2 regions of the Streptomyces sp. NPDC051218 genome follow, and region 1 is predicted to be linked to the other one. Evidence: riboswitches for the same ligand, from Rfam matches in the RefSeq annotation. Region 1 holds a riboswitch; the other holds the start of a gene.

Region 1 (4,391 bases):
TCCTGACGCCGACTTGACGTACGGCACCCTCACACACGTACCTGCACATGTCCCTACACATATCCGTGCTCGTGTCCCGGTGTCCGGCCGAAGAAGGGCCGCACCCGCTCACGCATCCAGTCGCCGACCGGGTCCTGGGCCACGTCGAGCAGCACCAGGTTCACCGGCCAGGACACGGGGGCCCGGCCGAGAGCCCGGCCCACGGCCTCCATCGGCAGGTCGCGCGCGTCACCCTCCCAGGAGGTCAGTTCGACGCCGATGAACAGCGAGGGCGTGTCTCCCTCGACGCTGGCCAGGCAGCGGCGGGCGCTCAGGACGACCCCGGTGGCCTCGAACTCGTGAGCGGCGGCGGACAGGAAGTCCACCGGGTCCTCCTGCCAGTCCGGCTCGAAGAGGCGTACGCGGCCGCCGCTCGCCGGGCCGTCCAGCGGGGTGCGCCCGGCGCGGCAGAGCTCGGCGACGGCGGGCGGCGGCAGGGGCACTCCGACCGTGCCGTCGGGGTTGACGGCGATGCCCAGCTGCGGGGGCAGGCCGCGCGCGAACTCCACGGCGGGCGCCACGGTGCAGCCCATCCGGCCGCCGGTGGCGTGCTGGAACTGCTGCTGCGAGCTGAAGACGGGGACGTACGCCTGGCCTTCGATCTCCAGCGTGGTCAGGTCGAGGGTGCCGCTGTCCGGGGCGCCGCCGTTCGGCAGCGGGATCCAGAGGGGGCTGCGGCCGAGCACCTCGACGATGCGGGCCGCCGCGGACGGCTGCGGTGCGCCGGGGGTGCCCAGGGCTGCCGCGAGCACCTCTTCGAGTTCGTTGCCCGGCCATCCCCCGGAGGGATGGGCGTGCGCCTGCGCCGGAATGTCCATCTGTCCAACCCCTGCTCTGTCCCGCTCTGCCTGCGGCACGACCCTAACGTGGCGGACGGCTCACGGCGGGCGGCTCAGTCCCCGAAGCCGATCCCCCGCAGCACACCCGCCGCCGTCCGGTCGAGGAGCACCGCCGAGCCGCAGCCCCGTGGCAGGTCACCGCGCTCGGCGGCGCCGACGAGCCGGCCGACCGTCCTGCGGTGCCGCGCGAAGGCGTACCGCGACACGCCGCGGCCGCGCGAGAGCTGGCCCTCTATGGCGGTGTCCGGCGGTACGTCGAGCAGCAGCAGGTGCAGGGTCGTGCCGCGCCGCGCGGCCTCGCGGGCCAGCCAGCGGCGCACCCAGGCCTGGGTGCCGCAGTCGTGCACCACGACGCCCTCGCCGGAGCGCAGGGCCCTGCGCAGGCCCGCGTAGTGCGCGAGGCGGACCACGGGGCGGTACACCGCGTACGGCAGCAGGCCCGGCATGCGCCGTGCCCAGCGGTCGCGGGTGTCCTGCGAGTCGATGCGGGGGCCCGCGACGGCCCGGCTCATCAGCGTGGACTTGCCGCTGCCCGGCAGACCGGAGACGACGACGAGATCCCCCGCGCCGAACGTGAGGCGGTGCGGACTGTGTCCGGTCCGCTGCCGCAGGTCACGGACGACGGCCGCCGGCAGGGGGCCACAGCTCTCCCTGGTGGGGGCGGCAGCCTGTTTGGGCAGGGCCACCCCTGTGTTGGTCGCGTAGACGCTCGTCCTGCGCACCGTGATCGGCCTCCCCATAGCGGTCACGTACCTGCTTACCGCAGCTTCCCCGGCAAGTGTAAAGAGAAGGTAATGCGGAACAAGGGCATTACTGGACTGGCACTGCCCTGTGACGAGGGCGCGTGCAATGATGTGCGCGCAAACTCCATACAGGCCGTTTGAATCCGCGCGGGAGAGTTCCCGGTCGCCGTCGCAAGGACGCACCGGGGCGCCGAAGGAGCAAGTCCCTCCCTTGAATCTCTCAGGCCCCGTACCGCGCGGGCGAGGCACATCTGAAAAGCGGGCCGCTCCGGCGGCCCCACCCAAGGTGCAAGTCACGACCTCCCTTGTATGAGATGTACGAGGCGTACGAGTGCGTACGACCGGGTCGTGGTGAACCTCTCAGGTTCCGATGACAGATGGGGAGGACCGACCTCGCCCGTCATGCCCTGGGAGTTCAACGAATGAGTACCGTCCCCCGTCTGACCGCACTCGATGCCGTGCATCGCGCGCTCGGCGCGACCATGACCGACTTCGCGGGCTGGGACATGCCGCTGCGCTACGGCAGCGAGCGCGACGAGCACGTCGCCGTGCGCACCAAGGCCGGCCTCTTCGACCTCTCCCACATGGGCGAGATCACGGTCACCGGACCCGAGGCCGTGGACTTCCTGAACTTCGCGCTGGTCGGCAACATCGGCTCCATCGGTGTCGGCCGCGCCCGCTACACGATGATCTGCGCCGAGGACGGCGGCATCCTGGACGACCTGATCGTCTACCGCCTCGGTGAGCCCGAGGCCCCCGAGTACATGATCGTCGCCAACGCCTCGAACGCGCAGACCGTGCTCGACACGGTCACGGCCCGCGCCGACGGCTTCGACGTCGAGGTCCGCGACGACCGCGAGGCGTACGCCCTGCTCGCCGTCCAGGGCCCCGAGTCCCCCGGCATCCTGAAGTCCCTCACGGACGCGGACCTGGACGGCCTGAAGTACTACGCGGGTCTGCCGGGCACGGTCGCGGGCGTGCCCGCGCTGATCGCCCGCACCGGCTACACCGGCGAGGACGGCTTCGAGCTGTTCGTCGCCCCCGGTGACGCCGAGAAGCTGTGGGGCGCGCTGATGGAGGCGGGCGAGCCCGTCGGCCTGGTCCCCGCCGGGCTCTCCTGCCGCGACACCCTCCGCCTGGAGGCGGGCATGCCGCTGTACGGGCACGAGCTGACCGCGGAGCTGACGCCCTTCGACGCGGGCCTCGGCCGGGTCGTGAAGTTCGAGAAGACCTCGCGGTCCGACACCTTCGTGGGGCGCGCGGCGCTCGCGGCCGCCGCCGAGCGCGCCGAGACCGCTCCCCCGCGCAAGCTGGTCGGTCTGATCGCGTCGGGCCGCCGCATCCCGCGCGCGGGCTTCTCCGTGGTCGCCGACGGCAAGGTCATCGGCGAGGTCACATCCGGCGCCCCCTCCCCCACGCTGGGCAAGCCGATCGCCATCGCGTACGTGGACGCGGCGCACGCGGCCCCCGGCACCGAGGGTGTCGGCGTGGACATCCGGGGCACGCACGAGCCGTACGAGGTCGTGGCGCTGCCGTTCTACAAGCGCCAGAAGTGACACCCCGCACAACAGCCCCGTTCACCAGCACTCCCCCGCGTACAGGAGAATTCAGGTCATGAGCAACCCCCAGCAGCTGCGTTACAGCAAGGAGCACGAGTGGCTCTCGGCCGCCGAGGACGGTGTCGCGACGGTCGGCATCACGGAGCACGCGGCCAACGCTCTCGGTGACGTCGTCTACGCCGACCTTCCCGAGGCCGGCGCCGCGGTGACCGCGGGCGAGACCTGCGGCGAGCTCGAGTCGACCAAGTCGGTCAGCGACCTGTACTCGCCGGTGACCGGTGAGGTCGTCGAGGCGAACCAGGACGTCGTGGACGACCCGTCGCTGGTCAACTCCGCCCCGTTCGAGGGTGGTTGGCTCTTCAAGGTACGGATCACGGAGGAGCCGAAGGACCTGCTCTCCGCTGACGAGTACACCGAGTTTTCCGGCAGCTGAAGCCCCCCGAAGACCCCTAGGGACCACCTGATGTCGCTTCTCAACACCCCTCTCCACGAGCTGGACCCGGACGTCGCCGCCGCCGTCGACGCCGAGCTCCACCGCCAGCAGTCCACCCTGGAAATGATCGCCTCGGAGAACTTCGCTCCGGTCGCCGTCATGGAGGCCCAGGGCACGGTCCTCACCAACAAGTACGCCGAGGGCTACCCCGGCCGCCGCTACTACGGCGGCTGCGAGCACGTCGACGTCACCGAGCAGATCGCGATCGACCGGATCAAGGACCTGTTCGGCGCCGAGTACGCCAACGTCCAGCCGCACTCGGGCGCCTCCGCCAACCAGGCCGCTCTCTTCGCCATCGCCAAGCCCGGCGACACGATCCTCGGCCTGGACCTGGCGCACGGCGGTCACCTCACGCACGGCATGCGCCTGAACTTCTCCGGCAAGCAGTTCAACGTGGTCGCGTACCACGTCGACGAGGCCGGTCTGGTGGACATGGCCGAGGTCGAGCGCCTGGCCAAGGAGAACAACCCGAAGGTCATCATCGCGGGCTGGTCCGCCTACCCGCGCCAGCTGGACTTCGCGGAGTTCCGCCGGATCGCCGACGAGGTCGGCGCGTACCTGTGGGTCGACATGGCGCACTTCGCCGGGCTCGTCGCGGCCGGTCTGCACCCCAACCCGGTGCCGTTCGCCGACGTGGTCACCTCCACCACGCACAAGACGCTGGGCGGCCCGCGCGGCGGTGTCATCCTCGCCCGCAGCAAGGAGTTCGCGAAGAAGC
Region 2 (4,391 bases), on a different contig from region 1:
CCGAGCGGGAGTTGCTCGGGCCGATGCCGGTCCGGACCCTGCCCGGTGTCGGCCCGGCCACCGGGGACCATCTGCGGCGGGGCGGGATCACGACCGTGGGGGAGATCGCGGAGGCCGGCGAGGACGAGCTCGTACGGCTCCTCGGGAAGTCGCACGGGAGCGCGCTGTACGCGATGGCGCTCGCGCGCGACGAGCGGCCCGTGGTGGCGGAGCGGGAATCCAAGTCGGTCAGCGTCGAGGACACGTACGACGTGGACATCCATGACCGGGTACGGGTCAGGGGCGAGGTCGCTCGGCTCGCCGACCGGTGTGTGGAGCGGCTGCGGGCCGCGGGGCACTCGGGGCGGACCATCGTCCTGAAGGTGCGGCGATTCGACTTCTCGACGCTGACGCGCTCCGAGACGCTGCGTGGGCCCACGGACGACCCCGGGGTGGTGCGGGAGGCCGCCGCGCGGCTCCTGGAGGCCGTGGACACCACCGGAGGCGTGAGGCTGCTCGGGGTGGGGGTCACGGGGCTCGCGGACTACACGCAGGAGGACCTGTTCGCGCAGGCGCAGGCGCAGGCCGAGGCCGAAGCCGTCCAGGCGCAGGAGACGCAGCGGGAGGCGGAGGAGGAGCGGGCCGGGGAGGCAGCGGCGGAGCCCATGGGGGAGACGGCGGCGGAGCCTGTTGTTCCGGTCGAGCGCCGGTGGGCCGCCGGGCTCGATGTGCGGCACGCCGAGTACGGGCACGGGTGGGTGCAGGGCAGTGGCCTGGGGCGGGTCACGGTGCGCTTCGAGACGCCGGAGTCGTCGGTGCCGGGGCGGGTGCGGACCTTCCGTACGGATGATCCGGCCTTGGAACCCGCGGAGCCCCTGCCCCTGGTGGCGTCTCCTGAGGAGCTGGAGCGGCGGTGATCCCGACCGGTCAGGAGTCTCCCTTGCCCGCGATCTTGCCGAAGTCCTGGTCCGGCGGCTGAGCTGTCTCGGGAGGCGTGATGTCCAGGCCGTAGTGGTGGTAGAGCTGCAGTTCCTGCTCGGGGGAGAGGTGGCGGCCGACGCCGAAGTCCGGGGCGTCCTTGATCAGGGAGCGCTCGAAGGGGATGCGCAGGGTGCCGTCGTCCCTGAGTTCGCTGGGCTCCAGGGGGACGAACGTGTCCCGGCTGAACAGACCCGTGCGTATCGCCGCCCACTCGGGGGCGCCGGTGGCGTCGTCGAGATAGACCTCGTCGATCGTGCCGATCTTGGCCCCGTTCCGGTCGAACGCCTTCCGGCCGATCAGATTGCGCGGATCGATATCGGTCTGCACGGGCCCTCCAACTGGTCGAGGCGTGTCGAAGTTGGGCGTAACTCATCCTCGTTCGTTCGTAATCACTACGAAAGAGCACTTCGGGGCAGGCGGCCACTCGAGGGATCGGCCGTGGCCCTCGCTGGTAGGCTGGCGCTTGGCTGCCGACCCCGTGCGGGAGAGCTCTCCGGTCGAGACACCGGAGGCGCCGAAGGAGCAACTCCTCCCCGGAATCTCTCAGGCCCCTGTACCGCACGGACGAGGTCACTCTGGAAAGTAGGGCGGGCGTCGGGCGGGCACGTTCGAATCCCTTCCTCACCGACGGTGAAAGCCGGTGCGACGCCTCTCACGGGGCACGGACCGGTGAAACTCTCAGGTTGAGATGACAGAGGGGGAGGCCGTCCGGGTACCCGTGCCGTGGTGCCCCTCGCAGGTCGCGTCAGACCAGGAGGCCTCCGCAATGACCGCCACTCCTCGCATCCCGCTCTCCCAGCTCGAACAGGGCATTCCCTTCGAGCAGCGGCACATCGGTCCCGACGTGGAAGCACGGGCCAAGATGCTCGCGCAGGTCGGATACGGCTCGCTCGACGAGCTGACCGCCGCCGCCGTGCCGGATGTGATCAAGAACGCCGAGGCGCTGAACCTGCCCGGGGCGCGTACCGAGGCCGAGGTCCTCGCCGAGCTCAAGTCCCTCGCGGACCGTAACCAAGTCCTTGATTCCATGATCGGGCTCGGTTACTACGGGACCTTCACGCCGCCCGTGATTCTGCGGAACGTCATGGAGAACCCGGCGTGGTACACCGCTTACACGCCGTACCAGCCGGAGATCTCCCAGGGCCGCCTGGAGGCGCTGCTCAACTTCCAGACCGTCGTCGCCGAGCTCACGGGGCTGCCGACCTCCGGCGCCTCGCTGCTCGACGAGGGGACCGCGGCCGCCGAGGCCATGGCCCTTTCGCGGCGCATGGGCAAGGTCAAGGACGGTGTCTTCCTGGTCGACGCGGACGCGCTGCCGCAGACCATCGCCGTCATCCAGACCCGCGCCGAGCCGACCGGTGTCGAGGTCGTCGTCGCCGATCTGAGTGAGGGCATCCCCGCCGAGGTCGCCGAGCGCGGTGTCGTCGGCGTGCTGATCCAGTACCCCGGTGCCTCCGGCGCCGTACGCGAGATAAAGCCCCTCATCGAGCAGGCGCACGAGCTCGGTGCCGTCGTCTCCGTCGCCGCCGACCTGCTGGCCCTGACGCTGCTCACCTCGCCCGGCGAGCTCGGCGCCGACATCGCCGTCGGCACCACTCAGCGCTTCGGTGTCCCGATGGGCTTCGGCGGTCCGCACGCCGGTTACATGGCGGTGCGCGAGAAGTTCGCGCGCAGCCTGCCCGGGCGGCTCGTCGGAGTCTCCGTGGACGCGGACGGCAACAAGGCCTACCGGCTCGCGCTGCAGACCCGTGAGCAGCACATCCGCCGCGAGAAGGCCACCAGCAACATCTGCACCGCTCAGGTGCTGCTCGCCGTGATGGCCGGAATGTACGCGGTCTACCACGGGCCCGAGGGCCTCAAGGCCATCGCGCGGCGAACGCACCGCTACGCGACCGTGCTCGCCGCGGGGCTCACCGCGGGCGGCGTCGAGGTCGTGCACGGCGCGTACTTCGACACCCTGACCGTGCGGGTGCCCGGCAAGGCCGAGCAGCTCGTCGCCGCGGCCCGCGAGGGTGGCGTCAACATCCACCAGATCGACGCCGACCACGTCTCGCTCGCCTGCGACGAGACCACCACGCGCAAGCAACTGACCGCGATCTGGACCGCGTTCGGGGTCGAGGCCGACATCGAGACGCTCGACGCCGAGACCGAGGACACGCTTCCCGCGGGCCTGCTGCGTGCGGACGAGTACCTCACGCACCCGGTCTTCCACCAGTACCGCTCCGAGACCTCGATGTTGCGCTACCTGCGCAAGCTGGCCGACCGTGACTACGCGCTCGACCGTGGCATGATCCCGCTGGGCTCCTGCACCATGAAGCTCAACGCGACCACGGAGATGGAGCCGGTCACCTGGCCCGAGTTCGGGCAGCTGCACCCCTTCGCGCCCGCCCAGCAGGCGCAGGGCTATCTGACGCTCATCCGTGAGCTGGAGGAGCGGCTCGCCGAGGTCACCGGCTACGACAAGGTCTCCCTGCAGCCCAACGCCGGTTCGCAGGGCGAGCTCGCCGGACTGCTCGCCGTGCGCGGCTACCACCGCGCCAACGGCGACGAGCAGCGCACCGTCTGCCTGATCCCGTCCTCCGCGCACGGCACCAACGCGGCGAGCGCCGTGATGGCCGGCATGAAGGTCGTCGTCGTGAAGACCGCCGACGACGGCGAGATCGACGTCGACGACCTGCGCGCCAAGATCGAGAAGCACCGCGACGAGCTGTCCGTGCTGATGATCACCTACCCGTCCACGCACGGTGTCTTCGAGGAGCACGTCGCCGACATCTGCGCCCAGGTGCACGAGGCGGGCGGCCAGGTCTACGTCGACGGGGCGAACCTCAACGCCTTGGTGGGCCTCGCCCAGCCCGGCAAGTTCGGCGGCGACGTCTCGCACCTGAACCTGCACAAGACGTTCTGCATCCCGCACGGCGGCGGTGGCCCCGGCGTCGGCCCGGTCGGTGTGCGTGAGCACCTCGCGCCGTACCTGCCCAACCACCCGCTGCAGCCCGCCGCGGGACCCGAGACGGGCGTCGGTCCGATCTCCGCCGCGCCGTGGGGCTCGGCCGGAATCCTGCCGATCTCCTGGGCGTACGTACGCCTCATGGGCGGCGAGGGCCTCAAGCGCGCCACGCAGGTCGCCGTGCTCTCCGCGAACTACATCGCCAAGCGCCTCGAGCCGCACTACCCGGTGCTCTACACCGGCCCCGGTGGCCTCGTGGCGCACGAGTGCATCATCGATCTGCGCCCGCTCAGCAAGGCGACCGGCGTCAGCGTCGACGACATCGCCAAGCGGCTCATCGACTACGGCTTCCACGCGCCGACCATGTCGTTCCCGGTCGCGGGGACGCTGATGATCGAGCCGACCGAGAGCGAGGACCTGGTCGAGATCGACCGGTTCTGCGAGGCGATGATCAGCATTCGCGCGGAGATCGAGAAGGTGGGCG

What was found. Region 1 has a riboswitch for glycine ahead of gcvT (glycine cleavage system aminomethyltransferase GcvT). Riboswitches for the same ligand answer to the same signal wherever they lie in the genome.
Region 2: linked by a shared signal. The riboswitch ahead of gcvP (aminomethyl-transferring glycine dehydrogenase) and the one ahead of gcvT (glycine cleavage system aminomethyltransferase GcvT) in region 1 are both predicted to bind glycine.

What each region holds. Positions count from the first base shown of each region.
Region 1 is NZ_JBITEU010000012.1:256,584-260,974, forward strand. Features, by position in the region: gene ACIBCK_RS33295 (enhanced serine sensitivity protein SseB) at 54-857, opposite strand; gene ACIBCK_RS33300 (AAA family ATPase) at 932-1,606, opposite strand; glycine riboswitch at 1,760-1,866, shown strand; gene gcvT (glycine cleavage system aminomethyltransferase GcvT) at 2,044-3,177, shown strand; gene gcvH (glycine cleavage system protein GcvH) at 3,236-3,613, shown strand; gene glyA (serine hydroxymethyltransferase) at 3,644-4,391, shown strand, end outside.
Region 2 is NZ_JBITEU010000002.1:9,427-13,817, forward strand. Features, by position in the region: gene ACIBCK_RS06390 (DNA polymerase IV) at 1-896, shown strand, start outside; gene ACIBCK_RS06395 (PRC-barrel domain-containing protein) at 907-1,287, opposite strand; glycine riboswitch at 1,432-1,529, shown strand; gene gcvP (aminomethyl-transferring glycine dehydrogenase) at 1,727-4,391, shown strand, end outside.